DNA from 4 places in the Glaciecola sp. SC05 genome. Region 1 is predicted to be linked to each of the others. Evidence: predicted binding sites of a transcription regulator. Region 1 holds the regulator's gene; each other region holds the start of a gene.

Region 1 (4,218 bases):
CAACCGGCGAGCTACAAACAGCGTAAAGACGATGGCAGCATGGTTGAGGCGCAGGCTAACGAAATTATTTATACGGTAGAGTCACGTACTATTTCACTCAATGGCAATGCACTTATTATGCAAAATGAAGTCAGGGTGACTGGCGATTTAATCGTGTTTGATATGACTAGAGAACAAATACTGGCATCTACTAACGATAATAGTAGCGAATCTGTTAGAACCGTGATTAGTCCTGGCGCTTTCTCTTCCGAGCAGGAGCTTAAGCCTACAGACAATCAGGATCAACCATGACGAGCACCCTTAGCGCAAAGCATTTAGCCAAATCCTATAAGTCTAGACAGGTCGTTCGCGATGTCAGTATTGAGGTGTCTACCGGTCAGATCGTAGGATTGCTTGGTCCCAATGGTGCCGGAAAAACCACTACTTTTTATATGATTGTGGGATTAGTGCCTTTGGACAAAGGCGAAATTCAAATCGACCAATTAGATATTACTTATCAGCCGATGCATGAGAGAGCAAGACACGGTATCGGATACCTACCGCAGGAAGCGTCTATCTTTCGTAAGCTCACCGTCCATGAGAATTTAATCGCCATATTGCAAACCAGAAAAGAGCTGAGCCGAGCACAGCAAGAGCAGAAGGCGGATGAGTTACTTGATGATTTTAGCATCAACCACATTCGAAATAATTTAGGCATGAGTTTATCGGGTGGAGAGCGCCGCAGAGTAGAGATTGCTAGAGCATTAGCGGCAAACCCCAAATTTATTTTACTCGATGAACCCTTTGCAGGTGTTGACCCAATTTCTGTTAGTGATATAAAGAAGATCATATATCAGCTTAAAGAACGCGGTATCGGTGTACTCATTACCGATCATAATGTAAAAGAAACACTAGATGTATGTGAATTAGCGTACATTGTAAGCCACGGTGAGTTAATTGCATCGGGTACCGCTGATGAAATATTAGCCAACCAGACTGTTCGCGATGTATATTTAGGTGAACAGTTTGCACTATAGAGTCGCATTATTCGTATACAAGACGAATTCGTAGCTAAAGGAAGTTAATGAAACCCTCGTTACAACTGAAGTTTAGTCAACAGCTGACCATGACACCGCAGTTACAGCAGGCTATTAAACTGTTGCAACTTTCTACGCTTGATCTACAACAAGAAATCCAAGAGGCGCTTGAGTCAAATCCGCTTTTAGAGCTTACTGATCATGAGTATCCTGAGAATGACAGCACCGACAAATCTGATCAAAACAACGCCAAAACCAACGATAACTCTGCGACTTCTAATAATTCTGATCGAGAAACTGGTTTATCTGGCACCGACAACATGGATACCCATGACGCTCTAGAAAAAGGCGATATTCCTGATGATCTTCCACTTGATAGCTCTTGGGAAGAATATTTGGGCTCCAGTTCAGCGCCCATTAAAATGATCGGAACCAATCCTGACGAAGACTATGTTTTTCAAGGTGAAACTAGTGACTCCATCCAAGACCATTTAATGTGGCAAATGGAATTAACGCATTTTTCTGAAACCGACCGGTCGATTGCCATTGCGATCATCGACTCCATTGACGAGTCGGGTTATTTGACGACCACCAGCGAAGATATTCTCGAAAGCCTAGATGACGAAGACGTTGATTTAGATGAAGTCGAGTGCGTACTCAAACGTGTGCAGATGTTCGACCCTGTTGGCTCTGGCGCCAGATCGGTGCAAGAATGCTTGCTGGTGCAGCTGCGCCAATTCGACGCAAACACGCCATGGTTAGAAGAAGCCAAAGAATTAATTCAAGAGCATGCCGATTTACTGGGTAGCAAGGACTATCGAACCTTGATGCGCAAGACCAAACTCAAGGAGGACCAGTTACGCGAGGTCATGCGCCTGTTAAAGACACTTAACCCGCGTCCAGGCAGCGCGGTATCAACCAAAGAAGCCGAATACATTATTCCAGATGTAAACGTCTACAAAAAGAATGGCCTTTGGACAGTTGAGCTCAATAACGATGCGCTGCCGGCGCTATCGGTTAATGAGACTTATGCTAGTTTAGGAAAAACTTCAAAAAATCCGAACGATTCTCAATATATCAAGTCACATTTACAAGAAGCGAAATGGTTTATAAAGAGCTTGGAGAGTCGCAACGAGACATTATTAAAAGTCTCTCACTGCATTGTTTCAAAACAGCGTGAATTTTTTGAAAAAGGGCCAGAGAAAATGACCCCCATGGTACTAAATGACGTGGCAGAGATGGTCGATATGCATGAGTCGACAATTTCTAGGGTCACCACGCAGAAATATATGCACACACCGCGCGGTATTTTTGAACTTAAGTACTTTTTCTCCAGCCATGTTGCGACCGAATCAGGTGAGAATTGTTCGTCTACGGCGATTCGAGCATTGATTAAAAAATTGGTGGCTGTTGAACCTGCACATAAACCATTGAGTGATAGCAAAATTGCGCAAGTGCTCGCCGAACAAGGTATTCAGGTTGCTCGTCGAACAATTGCAAAATATCGGGAATCGTTACATATTCCCCCCTCAAACCAACGAAAAAGTCTTATTTAGACGCAACAAGAGGACTTAGTATTATGCAAATTAACCTTACCGGCCATCATGTAGATATCACTGACTCATTGCGTAGTTACGTGGATACTAAATTCGAAAAATTAGAACGTCATTTTGACCACATCAATAATGTCCACGTGGTCTTAAACGTAGAAAAACTCAGCCAGAAAGCAGAAGCTAAACTTCATTTAAAAGGCGGCGAAGTATTCGCGAACTCTGAACATACCGACATGTATGCGGCAATAGATTCTCTTATCGACAAACTCGATCGGCAGGTAATTAAACACAAAGAAAAACTCAGAAGGCACTAGACGAAACTTACCTTATGATAATTTCTGATATTATTTCTCTCGACCGAACGCAATGTTCGGTCGATTGCCAAAGTAAAAAGCGTATTTTCGAAATGATCAGCGATATTGCGATAAAACAAAACCCACAGTTGGATCAAGACGAAGTATTAAGTGGCTTAATTAATCGCGAAAAAATGGGTAGCACTGGCATTGGCAATGGGATTGCTATTCCTCATGGCCGTATTAAAGGCATCAGCCAAATCATGGCGATCATCGTGACCACCGAGGAGCCCATAGAGTTTGATGCCATCGACAATAAACCAGTGGATATTTTCTTTGCCATATTAGTGCCTGCTGAAGAGGCCGAAACACACTTGAAAGCACTCGCTGGCATCGCCAGAAAGTTGAGTAATAAAGACATTGTAAAAGCCATACGCAATGCCCAAACTAAGAAAGAAATTATTTCAGCATTAGCTTAGCTGAATCTAAACTCGTAACTAGGAGCAAGCAGTGAAGCTTTTAATCATCAGCGGTCGTTCTGGCTCTGGAAAATCTATCGCTCTTCGCTCACTAGAAGACTTAGGTTATTACTGCGTCGACAATATCCCAGTCAATCTGTTACCCACTCTTACACACGCACTTGCCGACGAAAATGAGTTGGTCGCCGTCAGTATCGATGTGCGTAACATGCCAAAAGCTGAGCAAGAAATTTCAGAAATACTAGAATATCTGCCTGAGTTTTGGGATATCACGATTATCTTTTTAGACGCGAGCGACGATGTACTGATCAAACGCTACAGCGAAACAAGACGTTTACATCCACTATTTAAGCTATCGAACTCACTTACCGATGCGATTAACGCTGAGCGGGAAATACTGGTTCCAGTGGCCGAAAAAGCCGACCTAAATATCAATACAGACCAGCTATCAGTGCATGATCTCGCCGAGTTAATACGCGAAAGAGTATTAGGCAAAAAAAGCACCGATTTAGTCATTCTGTTTGAATCTTTTGGTTTTAAATATGGTATACCAAAAGACGCTGATTATGTATTTGACGTGCGCTTTTTGCCAAACCCACATTGGGACCCTGATTTAAGGCCTCTAAATGGTTTAGACGGCCCCGTGGAAGTGTTTTTAGCAGGTCAACCTTTGGTTATGAAGTTCATCTGGCAGGTACAAAACCTCATCACGACTTGGTTACCTCACTTAGAGCGCAATAACAGAAGTTATGTGACTATTGCGATTGGCTGCACTGGCGGTCAACACCGCAGCGTGTATGTTGCCCAAGCACTTTCAGAAACCTTCAAAGCTACCCATGGTGATGTGCAGGTTAAGCATCGCGAGCTAAAGAAAATT
Region 2 (4,218 bases), on a different contig from region 1:
TACCCCTGGCTTAGACGGTTTCTTCTTACAAGAAGAAGACGCAGACTTTGATGCTGATCCACAGACATCTGAAGGGATATTTGTGTTTACCGGAAATAACCCTGCTAACGTAAGCGCGGGTCAGTTGGTACGTGTATTGGGCACGGCTGGTGAGTTCTTTGACAAAACACAAATCACAGCGACTGAAGTCGCAACCGGATGTGGCGTCGGTACTTTCTCTAAGGTCGATTTAGTCTTGCCACTTCCAGAAAATCAAAGCTTTGAAGCATACGAAGGCATGGCCATCAGTAATGCGCAAGCGCTTACTGTTGTCAATACCTTTACCTATGCACGATTTGGTGAAATAGAGGTTGCCAATGGCAGAACCTTTACACCAACGCATCTGCATGAGCCAGGCTCACAAGCTGCAATTGATTTGGCGGCTACAAACGCGCGAAATAAAATCATTTTGGACGATGCACTCAATGGCGCACCGGCAGAACTTAACCTTAACGGTGAACTATCTGCTAGCAACACTCTGCGCACTGGTAGCATCATAACCGGCATCAGCGGTGTAATGGACTATGGTTTTAACGCCTATCGCATTCAACCAAGTAGCGCACCTAGTGTGCAGTCTGCACCTAGACCCGATGCACCGGTTGTTGAGGGCGATTTAAGTGTCGCTAGCTTCAATGTGCTCAACCTGTTTAATGGTAACGGTCAAGGAGGCGGTTTCCCGACTGCTAGAGGCGCTGATGATATTGCTGAATACGAGCTACAGTTAGCCAAAATTGCCAATGCTATTGTGGCTCTTGACGCAAGCGTTGTAGGCTTAATGGAAATCGAAAATGACGGCTTTGATGCGGACAGTTCAATAGCCCAATTAGTCGACGCCCTAAATCAACGTGTCGGCGAAGGTGTGTATTCATTCATTGACGCTGGTGGCACAGTTGGTACTGATGCGATTACGGTGGGCATTGTTTATCAAGGCGCTGAAGTGACCCCATCAGGTGACTTGCAGATACTAGATGGAAGTAATTCTATCGCTGATGAAGACGGTCCGTTGTTTAACACCAATCGTAACCGCCCTTCGTTTGCACAAGTATTTACTCAGGCTGGCACGAACAATAGCTTTGTAGTCAACGTCAATCATCTTAAATCAAAAGGCAGCGGCTGTGGTGTTGGTGATGATAGCCCTGACCAAGGCAACTGCAACGGTACGCGTCAAAGAGCAGCCAATGCACTGCATATTTGGTTAGCTTCGACCTTTGCTGATCTGCCTGTATTTGTCGTTGGTGATTTAAATAGTTACGCTAAAGAAGATCCTATTGTTGAACTTCAAAATGCAGGGTATGCAGACTTAGCCCGAGTATTTGACGGTGACATGGCGTATAGCTATAGCTTCAGAGGTGAATTCGGTTCTCTGGATTATGCAATGGCTAATACCATCGCTTTCCCACTTGTCAAAGACGTAGTTGAATGGCACATCAATGCAGACGAACCTGTCGCGCTTGATTATAATGACTCAATAACGAACACCATCAGCAAGCCTGAAAGTTTCCGTGATGATTCATTTTATCGTTCGTCAGACCATGATCCGGTATTAGTAGGATTTAGTTTTGAGGCTCCTGTGCGTTTAGGTGACTTGAACAATGACGGTGAGTTAGATGCGGAAGACTTCAGAATACTTATCCAACTTCAAGGAAGCGTCAGTGGTGATGCAGACTTTAATGCGGCCGGAGACATTGACGAAGACGGTGTAATCACCCGTATTGATTTGAAACTTTGGTACATACTTTGGCTTGAAGAAAACCCAGGTCAACGCATACGACTATAGCTTTTGAGTAGGCACTCGGTATAAGTGCCCTTCTGTAAAAATAAAAAAAGGGTTATCTATTTAGATAACCCTTTTTTATGCACTTGACCCGTCAATTTTCTTTACACCGAATATATCTAACAGCAAATGATGATAGCTTACACATTGTTTTATATGGTGTATTACGCTCTGGCACGGATATTGTAAGATATTGTATTAGTAACGATGAAACCGTTTTTCAGTTGTAAATTTATTTTGGAGTTAAATTTTGAAAACACTACTATCAACACTATTACTTATATGCGCAATGGCGAGTTCTGTTGCAAACGCAAACCTTGTTTCAAACGGAAGCTTTGAAAACAACAATGTCAATGCAGGTACATGGAGCTGGTTTAGCTCTTCATCTGTAGACGGCTGGTCTGGTTCAAACATTGAGCTATGGAATGACTTTGGCGGAATGATCGCGCAAGATGGCACTAAATTGGCTGAACTGAATGCACATGGTGGCAGTGGCGGTGGTGCGTTTTCTATCTTCCAAGAAATCACTACAACTGCTGGTGAACTTTACGACTTCAGCTTTTATTATGCTGCTCGTCAAAACACCAATGAATCGTTTTTAGTCGAAGTATTTTCTTCTAGCGGTTCACTTATCAGCCAATTGGTTGATGATCACATTGTGAAACAATGGTCGTCATTTACTTCATCTTTTGTAGCAGCAGATTCGGCAACCACAGTTAGATTTACCACAGTTACCCCTTTAAGCGGCACTTTGGGTAACTTTATAGACAACGTGATAGTGACAGAATCTACTACCTCAGTAGTTCAAGCATCAGCACCTTCAGCAGCTTTATTAACGTTGTTTGGTTTAGCGATGCTTTTAGTTCGCAGATCCAAGTAGGCTTGATTACACTAAGCTAATACAGCAAACCATATGGAAACCACCGCTATTGTCGGTGGTTTTTTTGTCGGGTAATTACTCGCTAGATTTTTCCATAAGCAAACTAATAACCCGCATGCTCGAACCTAAAGACACAACACTCAAAAACATGATTAGCCAGGCAGTATTCGTCTTGTCAAAAGGTAAAATCGACGTTGCGACAACAACACCAACTAAAATGAAAGTTGAAAGCAGCATTAGCGCAAAATAATTGCTGAGGTCTAGCTTACCTTTGATTACTAAATACATATTCTCCCTTTCCAGACTATTTCATCAGATTACTAGCAATATCGGCGAGTTCAGGCTTTATCTTTAATCGAATGTCACTCACAAAATCTATGCCATTGTTAACTAAAAGAGCACATAACTATATTGACCATATGTATTGCGCTTTTAAAAAATAGCGTTTAATCTGCCCCACTTCTAAATGCATCGTCAACTTGACCTTGTGCATACCCTCAGGACAATCCATGGTGTCATCTAAGCACCCTAACTCAACTAAATTTGGCACTTTGCTTGGTGTCGCACAAGGCGGCGTCTGCTCCTATTCTAGCGACTACGACAGCGCCGATGAAAAAGATTATCCAAATCGTACTTCTTATCGCAGCTACTTCGACGGCATCTACATGGGCTACAAATGGCAGTGCGTAGAGTTTGCGCGGCGCTGGCTATATGTCAATCGAGGCTATATCTTTAACGATGTGTCCATGGCCTACGAAATATTTAATTTGCGGTCAGTACGAGAAATCAAAAGCAACCGACTGTTACCCCTAAACGCTTTTCGAAATGGTTCAACGCAACACCCAGAGCCCGGCGCCATGTTAATTTGGGATGAAGGCGGTGAGTTTGAGCACACCGGGCACGTAGCGATTATTAGCGAAATTCTGCCCAATGCCATTCGTATTGTGGAGCAAAATATGGATTTTGTGCCTTGGCAAAACGGGCGTAATTATTCACGCGAAATATCTGCGCGCATTGGTGCTCAGGGCGACTACTGGCTGCAATGCTCATCAAAAAGCGGACGTATTTTAGGCTGGATGCTACAAACTGAAGATGACACCGAAGCTGAACACACCCCAGAAGCTACTCCGCATTTATTTAATGTGCAGCTGGCTCATGCTAAGGCTCATGAACGAGATACCAAACCTTGGTTAAATATTGCCAATCATGATGAAGCGGCATATGTTGATATGATGAAGGGACACGTTCTAAGCTCTGTGGTCGAGGACTTTCATGATTATTATGAAATATCCGAAACGGCACTTGAGCAACTAGAAACTGCCACTGACGAACTACACGGCATGTTTATGCACGCAACCGACTATGTGTTACAGCACCCAGAACTGCTCAGCACCTTTGGCTTTCCTGATGTCATATTGCCACGCATTAAACAGTCTTGGGACAATCGCCTTAACCAGCTTATAACCAGTCGCTTTGATTTTGCAATGACCGAAAAAGGTCTTAAAGTATATGAGTATAACTGTGA
Region 3 (4,218 bases), on a different contig from region 1:
CAGAGAACTTCGCGCCTTCGTTGGTAAGCGGCACAAGTAGCAAACCGAATAACCCTACTACACCGTGAACCGAAATCGCACCTACAGGATCGTCTATTTTAAGTTTGTCTAAGCCGACAATACTAAACACTACGATAACGCCGCCAATTGCACCAAAGATGGTTGCTTGTAACGCGGTCGGTGTAGAAGGTTCAGCAGTAATTGCCACTAAACCTGCTAGTGCACCATTTAAAGCCATGGTTAAATCCGCTTTTCCAAACAGAATACGCGCTAGAATTAAGGCTGCAACCGAACCACCGGCGGCGGCGGCATTAGTATTCATAAATACTACGGCAACAGAGTTAGCTGATTCAACTGATGCAGTCGCCAATACTGAGCCTCCATTAAATCCAAACCAACCCATCCACAAAATAAATGTACCAAGCGTCGCGAGTGGTAAGTTAGAACCTGGAATGGCATTGATTTTACCATCGGCGGTATATTTACCTTTACGAGCGCCCAAGACCAATACACCTGCTAAGGCTGCAGAGGCGCCGGCCATATGAACGATACCAGAGCCTGCAAAGTCAGAAAATCCGAGATCTCCCAACACATAAAGACCAAATACAGCTTCACCATTCCAAGTCCAAGCGCCTTCCATAGGATAGATGAAGCCTGTCATTACCACTGTGAACAGTAAAAATGACCATAACTTCATACGCTCAGCCACCGCGCCAGAAACGATGGACATAGCGGTTGCAACAAACACTACTTGGAAAAAGAAGTCTGCAGAGGGTGCATAGGTGGCGGGGTCTTCTGCCACGCCTGTGGCGCCGTCACCGGTAATGCCGCTTAAAAAGAAATCGCCGCCGTACATGATCGCATAACCGCAAATCATATACATGATGCAAGCAATCGAATATAGAGCAATATTTTTCGTTAATATTTCTGTGGTATTTTTAGCACGAACAAGACCTGCTTCGAGCATAGAGAAACCTGCCGCCATCCACATAACAAAGGCACCGCAGATTAAAAAGTAAAAGGTATCTAGTGCATACCCGAGTTCAAATGTAATTTCCATAATAATTCTCCGAAAGAGTCTCCGATAGGGTTAACGCACTAGAGCGCGTCAGCGTCTGCTTCGCCGGTACGAATACGCACGGCTTGCTCAAGGTTATAAACAAATACTTTGCCGTCGCCAATTTTGCCGGTTTTTGCTGCACCAACAATGGCTTCAACTAAGCGCTCAACTTGCTCATCTTGAACCGCTATTTCGAGTTTCACTTTAGGGAGAAAATCAACTTGATATTCCGCTCCGCGGTAAAGTTCGGTATGACCTTTTTGACGTCCAAAGCCTTTTACCTCAGTTACGGTTAGACCATCTATACCGATTTCTGAGATTGCTTCACGAACATCATCAAGCTTAAAGGGCTTAATGATTGCAGTGACTAGTTTCATGGGTAACTCCTGCTGATTTGAATGTATTGCTAAATGGTTTTTCCTAAAGCAAATCAATACAAGAGCAGTGCCAACTAAAATAGTTTATATCTTTCAATGAGTTAAGATATTAAGGGAGGCTGTTATTGAGAAAGCCTGCACTCACATGGTGCAATTGAACCAAATTGGGCTGCTCGCTTATCGCTCAGCGTGGCTTATTAATGCTTTTTACGCTGCGCCCAATTTACATTTTGCGGGTAATGTTACCAATTAAAAATACGGTCTAATAACGAGCGTTTCTTTTTAGGCGGCTCGACCGGATTTTGCTGCATCTGCTTGCAGCTCTGTGGAGGAGTAAGTGCATCTTTAATTGCTGGGACACTGATTAAATTGGGACAACCCGCTTGTGTGAGTGCCCCAGTGCGCTGATCAAAATGAGCGATAGTTAAGGTCGATGGAAACGCGCGAGACAAAGTTTTCGGGGAGTGCTTGGCCTCAAATGCCATAAATATTGGCAAGGCGCCAGATGCGCCCGACATATTCACGGGCGTGTTGTCGTCGTTACCGACCCAAACGGTGCTCACTAAGTTACGGTCAAAGCCACTAAACCAACTGTCCCTATAGTCATCTGTTGTGCCTGTTTTTCCTGCCATATTAACCCTTGGAAAAGCTTTACCTAATTCGCTAGCGGTGCCTTCTTTGGTAACTTTATGCAAGGCATAGTTGAGTAAATATGTCGCGTCCTCATCGGCTCTGCGCTGCTCGCTGGGCGTTCTCTTCCAAATTAGCTGATCGTCATGAGTGGTCACTGCAGTGAGCGCGTGCAGCGGTTTCATTAAGCCACCATTGCTGATCACTTGGTATAACTGATTCACCTCCAAAGGAGAAAGTTCGATTGCGCCTAATGCCAGTGACGGCAGAGGCTCAACTGTCTTACTGTAGCCTAAGCGCTGCAGGGTACTAGCAACTTCATTAAAACCTATTTGACTGGCTAGGTTGACGCTAGGAACATTATAGGATTTAACCAGTGCGTCTAATAATGACACGTCACCGCGAAAGGTTTTATCCGCATTTTGTGGCCGCCATTTCTTTCCATCTCGGTCATCAAACTCTACTGGCTTATCTGCCAAACGCGTGGCTAAATTATAATCAAATGGATTTTCAAGCGCAGCTAAAAACACTACCGGTTTTATCAATGAACCAATCGGCCGATAGGCATTTATTGCCCGATTAAACCCTGCAAACTCAGCTTGCTTGCCACCCACAATCGCCCGAATTTCACCACTGGCGATATCGGTGACCACCATAGCCGCCTGCATGTCAGGCAAATTACGGGATTTAGCATGTTTTGCTATGGTGCTGGTCAAGGCCAATTCAGCCCGTCTTTGAGCGTTAATATCGAGCGTAGTAAATACTTTCACTCCCGATAGTCTTGTTTCAGCTGTGGGCACAACCGAATATAACTCATCACGCACTTTGTCCATAAATGCGGGGTGCTGACCTGACGCTAAACTTGGACTGCTAGACGTCACTAGCTTTTCATTTATTGCTTCCTGATACTCGCTAGGATTTAGATATTGCGCTTCAAAAAGAATACGCAAGACTAGGTTACGCCGTTCTAAAGTGCGCTCTTTGTGTCTAATCGGATGATAAAACGAGGGGCCTTTAACCATACCAACCAAGGTCGCAATTTCGGTCAGCTCCAATTCCTGCAGCGGCTTATTGAAATAAAAGTGGCTGGCTAAACCAAAACCATGCACCGCAACTGCGCCGTTTTGACCTAAAAATACTTCGTTAATGTAGGCGTTTAGAATCTCTTCTTTGGTATATCTGGCATCAATAACGATTGCCATGGCTGCCTCACGTAGCTTGCGGATATAGCTGCGCTCACGGGTTAGATAAAGATTTTTAACCAATTGCTGAGTCAAAGTACTGCCGCCTTGCACGGTGCGCCCAGCAACAATATTGGCAATTAGGGCCCGCACTATTGAAAGTGGAGCAATTCCATGATGATCATAGAAATCATTGTCTTCCACCTGAATTAAAGCAATTTTTAGCATTTCAGGAATGTCACTGTCTTGCATGAGCATGCGATCTTCAGACAGGCCGCCTACTAGACGAGAAATTAACCAAGGCTCTAACATCACGCTTTTAGCGCGCTCATTCGTATCTAACAAATCCAGAGCACTTATACGCGAATCTTGCCAAGTTACCTGCAACACTCTATCCGGCGCACTTATGTTGGCATATTGAAAGGCGCGTCGATAAATGATTAAGGTGTCTTTTCCTTGACTAAACTCACCTATTTCGTTGGCCGTCGCTACTTGCCTATAGCCCAATAGACTGAGCTCATCCTTAATCTCTGCTATCGATATTTCTTGTTTAAGCTCTAAACGTAATGGACGCGCATAAATTTGCGCAGGCACTTCCCACTTATTCCCAGAAAACTGTTGTTTGACCTGCGCGTCGATATATATGAGGTAGCTGACAACAATCACCACGCCGATAAAAGCGAGCTTAAAGAAGTGACGTTTTATCCACTTAAATGGCAACAACAACATGCTCAAAATTTTCAAAATACAACAACACCTATTATTTATGCGCTCCACGCGCAATTACCTGCTTAGTCTAACATCAGCGCAGTACATTTGGCTGTCATTATTGTTAGCAAATTTGACTCGCATTCTCTCGGAGCTACAAAACGGTTTTGCACGAAATCTTAGTGCTACCTTAGTCGATAAGACTAGACATTAGTCAGGCAGATGCTTAGTCTGAAAGTTCAACAAATTGGCGCTGGAGCTG
Region 4 (4,218 bases), on a different contig from region 1:
TCTTCCGCTTGTTTGGCAGAGTAAGGGCTCAACAATTCTTTTAGCTCTTGAGTGATTCGAGCATGCATGTCTTGCTGCGTGGCGAGGGCATTTTGCGAACGTTCTAGCGCACTATTTGACAATGCCTTTCGAAAGAGTCTAAGGGCTTGTTCAATTTGTTTGACTGGAGAAGCAATATTGTCGCCGCTTGCTCCAAGACTTTCTAGGAAGGTTGATATTTCGCGTTTAGTGCTAGGGTTAACCGCGTCTAAATCATTGATCTTTTGCAGAGAGACTTTGATTTCCGCTAAGGTATCTAAATTTTGCTGGCGAAGGTATTGGCTTTCTTTAATCAGTTGCGATTTTAATTTTACAGAGAGCTCGGCAGCCGAGAAGTAGTCTGGTGTGCCAGACAGCAGTTTCTTGATTTGATTTAATTCAGCATCAATATTAGGGTTTGCACCGTGCAAAAAGTCCACGAGGTTCGTAATAAAGTTCGACAGTTTGTCCAAATGCTGGCGAGCAGTGGTTAACTGTTGATTGGCTGAGTTGTCGCTCATTCCTTGTCTCTCTTTGCGTTCATCGCTACTGTCTAGCCAGCCTGATATCTGTGTAAGGCGACTCAAAATTCGAACGGAACGGGTTAATATCTAACCCCCCTCTGCGGGTATAACGAGCATAGACCGTTAATTTTGACGGTTTACAATGTGACAATATGTCGAAAAAAATTCGCTCTACGCACTGCTCATGAAATTCATTATGCAGTCTAAATGAAATTAGATATTTCAGCAAAGCCTCGTGATCTATTGCCTTGCCTGCATATTTAATTAACACGCTTCCCCAGTCGGGCTGATGCGTTATCAAGCAATTTGATTTTAACAAATGGCTCGTTAATGTTTCCTCTACATACTTATCGGTCGTTTTCAGTAATTGTGGAGAGATATCGAAATCTTCCATACTTATGTCTAAATTATCGAGTAAAATGCCGGGTAAATCGCCTAATTGAAGCGAACTAAATGCTGAATATTCGATGATTTCTACCGTAACAGATTGGCCCGCGCACCCAGATAAATCATTTTGAATGAGGCCTTGTACCTCTTCGACCGAAGCAAAAGTACTTTGATTGAAGCTATTCAAATACAGTTTAAAAGATTTCGATTCAATTAAATTAGCAGAACTGATGGGCACAAAACAGCGTAGAATCGCAATTATTGGTTTGCCTTTACTATTTAACCAAGACAATTCATAGCCATTCCAAATATCCACACCTTCGAACGGCAGTGGATTGGGCAAGTGTATTTCATTGCGACTTAAGCTACGAGGCACGCCCTGCAGTAAGCTTGGGTCATATTTATCCGCATACCCGACGGTTTTACCAAGAACTAGATTGTCCAATGTTGTTTTCTCTGTTTGTTTATTACTTGAGTACCCGTTGGAATTGGGTCGCGCAGTATCAGTACGCAAAAATTCTGTTAGTAAGTCATTATAGTTATGGGCAGACAACCGCAACTTCAATGAGTTAACTTAAGCTCTATAGCCTGTTATTATCCGGTAACCTTATTTATCGGCAGCTAACAATACAATGGCACAAAGTTTTGAGCACACCTTCGACCGATTCGTACAACAGTATATAGACCTTTCTACCGAAGAAAATAGAGGTTTAGTAACTGAATATGACAGCGCCTGGCCATCCCCTTGTCTACAGGGTTCGTTGGAGCAGTTAACAGACGGTGGCGATTGCGCATGGCGACCAAGCCTAAACAAAGAGCCAGCAAGCTTAGCTGATCTTGCCTCTGCGCTTGAAATTCATATTCCAAATGAATTTGAAGCACTGTTTTGCCGTTACTATAGCTTAGATTTACACGCATCACACCCGCGAGGTCCCGTTACCCTGCTCCAAGTATGGAATAGTGAGGACTACGATCGTTTACAAAAGAACTTGATTGCACATGTATTGATGAAGCGTCGTCTTAAACTTCCCGATACCTTGTTTTTTGCGCTAACCGATCAAGATGATTTGGTAATTTCATTAGATATTGCGACTCAAAACGTTATTTTAGAGCCGGTAGGAAAGCCTGCCACCGAAACTCTCAGTGAGAACCTTGTCGAATTTATTGCTGCTTTAAGGCCTGTACCTCAAGCTGTAAATTGGTAAGCGCATTTTCCAATTGGCTTATACGCTGATGTAAAGCCTCTACCTCAGACTTGCTAAGGCTTTCAATAGATGTTTTGTCAGGTGTTTTTGGAGCCTCGAATTTCTCTGCTTCTAGAGGATTTGCCTGCCAATATTTTAATCCTCTTATGATTTCAGGAAGGGGCGTCGGTTGATGTAATTTTGCTCGTATTAGCGCGACACTCGGCACACTACCACCGCTTTTTAAGCGTTTACAAACCTCAAGCACAGCCGCTAAATGACGATCAGACATAGGTAATATTCTCTCTATTGCTTTTACGGGCAATGTATACAGATTCTGGTGAAAACTCACAAAATGTGGTCAAAAAAACACGCGATATTATTTCAATTCGGCGAATAAATATATAAGTCTATGAAGTATATAGAGTTTTAAAGCTGGCATGAAGTATGTAACGCACGATGAGTAAAACACTATATTCACAATAATTAAAGACACTCTAAGGAAAAAATATGAAAAAGCCATTAGTGCTAATTTGTGTACTGGCGAGTTTATCGCTAAGTGCTTGTGTTATCTCAATAGATGACGACAACTTTGATGGGGATTATGGCTCACACTCTAGTTGGCAAAAAGAGCAAAGAGAAAACAGAAAGCATATAGATAGGCTTGCATTAGGGGAGCCAAAAGATGCGGTTGCCTTGCGGATGGGCGAACCTGCTTTTAATGAGGCCTTGCAGAAAGACGATAATCAATATCAGCTATTGTGGTATCGCACGCAGCATATTGACAGTGACGGCGTGACGACTAAAGATGAATGCACCCCTTTAATATTTAAAAACAACATTTTAGTGGGCTGGGGCGAAACTGCATTAGAGATGATCTAGTGCCTAAATAAGACCAAAGCTATATATTGTGCTTGCTTTGTTGGACGCTTATCGCTGTGAGCAAAGCAGGCAACTCTCAGGTTAATTGCGCGTGTTTGTCGTTATAAGGCATAAAGTGCTGCAAAATCATAAAATAAAAATCATCAGTCCCTAAAATCCTGATTACAAAAATGCGTATCTTCTACTACACTTACAGATATATTAATAACGTAAAGCGGAGATATTAAATGACAACTTCGGTCTATCATCCCGACCTTTCTCAAGTCAGCTCTGAATACATAGGCGCCGACGACCTAAAGGTAGCGGCCTCGATTATTTATAATGCCTACTTTGACGATCCTTTGTTCACCGATATTTTTCAAGCCGATAGAGAAGGTTACGAAGCTAGGCTGCGCTCGGCTATTCGCGAAGAAGTAAATATATTTTGGGAGTCCGGACAACCTCTAATTGGCTTATATGAAGAGGGGCGCTTATTAGCGGTTTCGTGTTTGATTGCTCCAGATGCCTCATTTGGTGCAGGGCGGTTTTGGCATTGGCGTTTAAAAATGCTGTTAACTACCGGGTATTCAGGTACTAAGCAAATGATCGCCAAAGAAGAGAAAGTCAGAGAAAAGATCCCTGCTAAAAATTACTATATGTTGTCGCTCATTGCGGTTCATCCAGATCATCAAGATATGGGTCTTGGTCATCGCCTAATGGGCGCAATGCTTGGGCTTCTAGAGGAAGATAAACAAGCAGAGGGGATCGGGGTGTTGGTGACATTGCCAAAATGTTTAACATTCTTTAACGCCGCGAAATTCCAACATGTAGAAGATATAGGAGTGGGCACTATTACCGGTAAAGTGATGTTTCGTCCAAGAGATCCAGAACAAAGTAACCCATAGCCTTCGCATTTCTCCCGCCCCCTTGTAAGAGATCTCTTACGAGAGGGTCGGTCTTTGTCCTTTTGTACACTTCATTTTTGCTTATACTTACTCACAAAATCAATATTAAACAACAACTTAAATTAGTTTGAGGCAAGTAAACACAATTAAACACTTAGGTTTTATTAAATTTAGTTCACATTCAAGTTTTGCAAGGGAGTAAGCTATGTTCGTCCTCAGGGATTAGCAGGAAGCAAAATGAGGCAAAGGTAACTAGGAAGTTGCTAGCATGGAAGCGCATTGATGTAGGAAGCATCACTAAGTTGCATGGATGAACTTAGGAAGGGATAGGGAAAAGGG

Evidence for each region. Region 1 encodes sigma-54, which starts transcription at its own class of promoters, with help from an activator protein. Its sites were predicted from a motif close to GTTGGCACGNNNNTNGNNT; they were not measured.
Region 2: AB9H30_RS07450 (DUF642 domain-containing protein) is a predicted target of sigma-54. The motif match lies at 1,984-2,002, and genes of this name have one in related genera.
Region 3: glnK (P-II family nitrogen regulator) is a predicted target of sigma-54. The motif match lies at 1,494-1,512, and genes of this name have one in related genera.
Region 4: AB9H30_RS00410 (DUF3192 domain-containing protein) is a predicted target of sigma-54. The motif match lies at 2,548-2,566, and genes of this name have one in related genera.

What each region holds. Positions count from the first base shown of each region.
Region 1 is NZ_JBGIYY010000012.1:43,598-47,815, reverse strand. Features, by position in the region: gene lptA (lipopolysaccharide transport periplasmic protein LptA) at 1-291, shown strand, start outside; gene lptB (LPS export ABC transporter ATP-binding protein) at 288-1,016, shown strand; gene AB9H30_RS12005 (RNA polymerase factor sigma-54) at 1,064-2,572, shown strand; gene hpf (ribosome hibernation promoting factor) at 2,596-2,883, shown strand; gene ptsN (PTS IIA-like nitrogen regulatory protein PtsN) at 2,898-3,341, shown strand; gene rapZ (RNase adapter RapZ) at 3,373-4,218, shown strand, end outside.
Region 2 is NZ_JBGIYY010000006.1:143,846-148,063, forward strand. Features, by position in the region: gene AB9H30_RS07445 (ExeM/NucH family extracellular endonuclease) at 1-1,816, shown strand, start outside; gene AB9H30_RS07450 (DUF642 domain-containing protein) at 2,064-2,693, shown strand; gene AB9H30_RS07455 (hypothetical protein) at 2,769-2,981, opposite strand; gene gss (bifunctional glutathionylspermidine amidase/synthase) at 3,203-4,218, shown strand, end outside.
Region 3 is NZ_JBGIYY010000004.1:88,206-92,423, reverse strand. Features, by position in the region: gene AB9H30_RS05110 (ammonium transporter) at 1-1,060, opposite strand, end outside; gene glnK (P-II family nitrogen regulator) at 1,099-1,437, opposite strand; gene mrcB (penicillin-binding protein 1B) at 1,680-3,992, opposite strand.
Region 4 is NZ_JBGIYY010000001.1:94,582-98,799, forward strand. Features, by position in the region: gene AB9H30_RS00390 (diguanylate cyclase) at 1-539, opposite strand, end outside; gene queF (NADPH-dependent 7-cyano-7-deazaguanine reductase QueF) at 565-1,374, opposite strand; gene syd (SecY-interacting protein) at 1,562-2,134, shown strand; gene AB9H30_RS00405 (hypothetical protein) at 2,091-2,405, opposite strand; gene AB9H30_RS00410 (DUF3192 domain-containing protein) at 2,624-2,995, shown strand; gene AB9H30_RS00415 (GNAT family N-acetyltransferase) at 3,223-3,879, shown strand.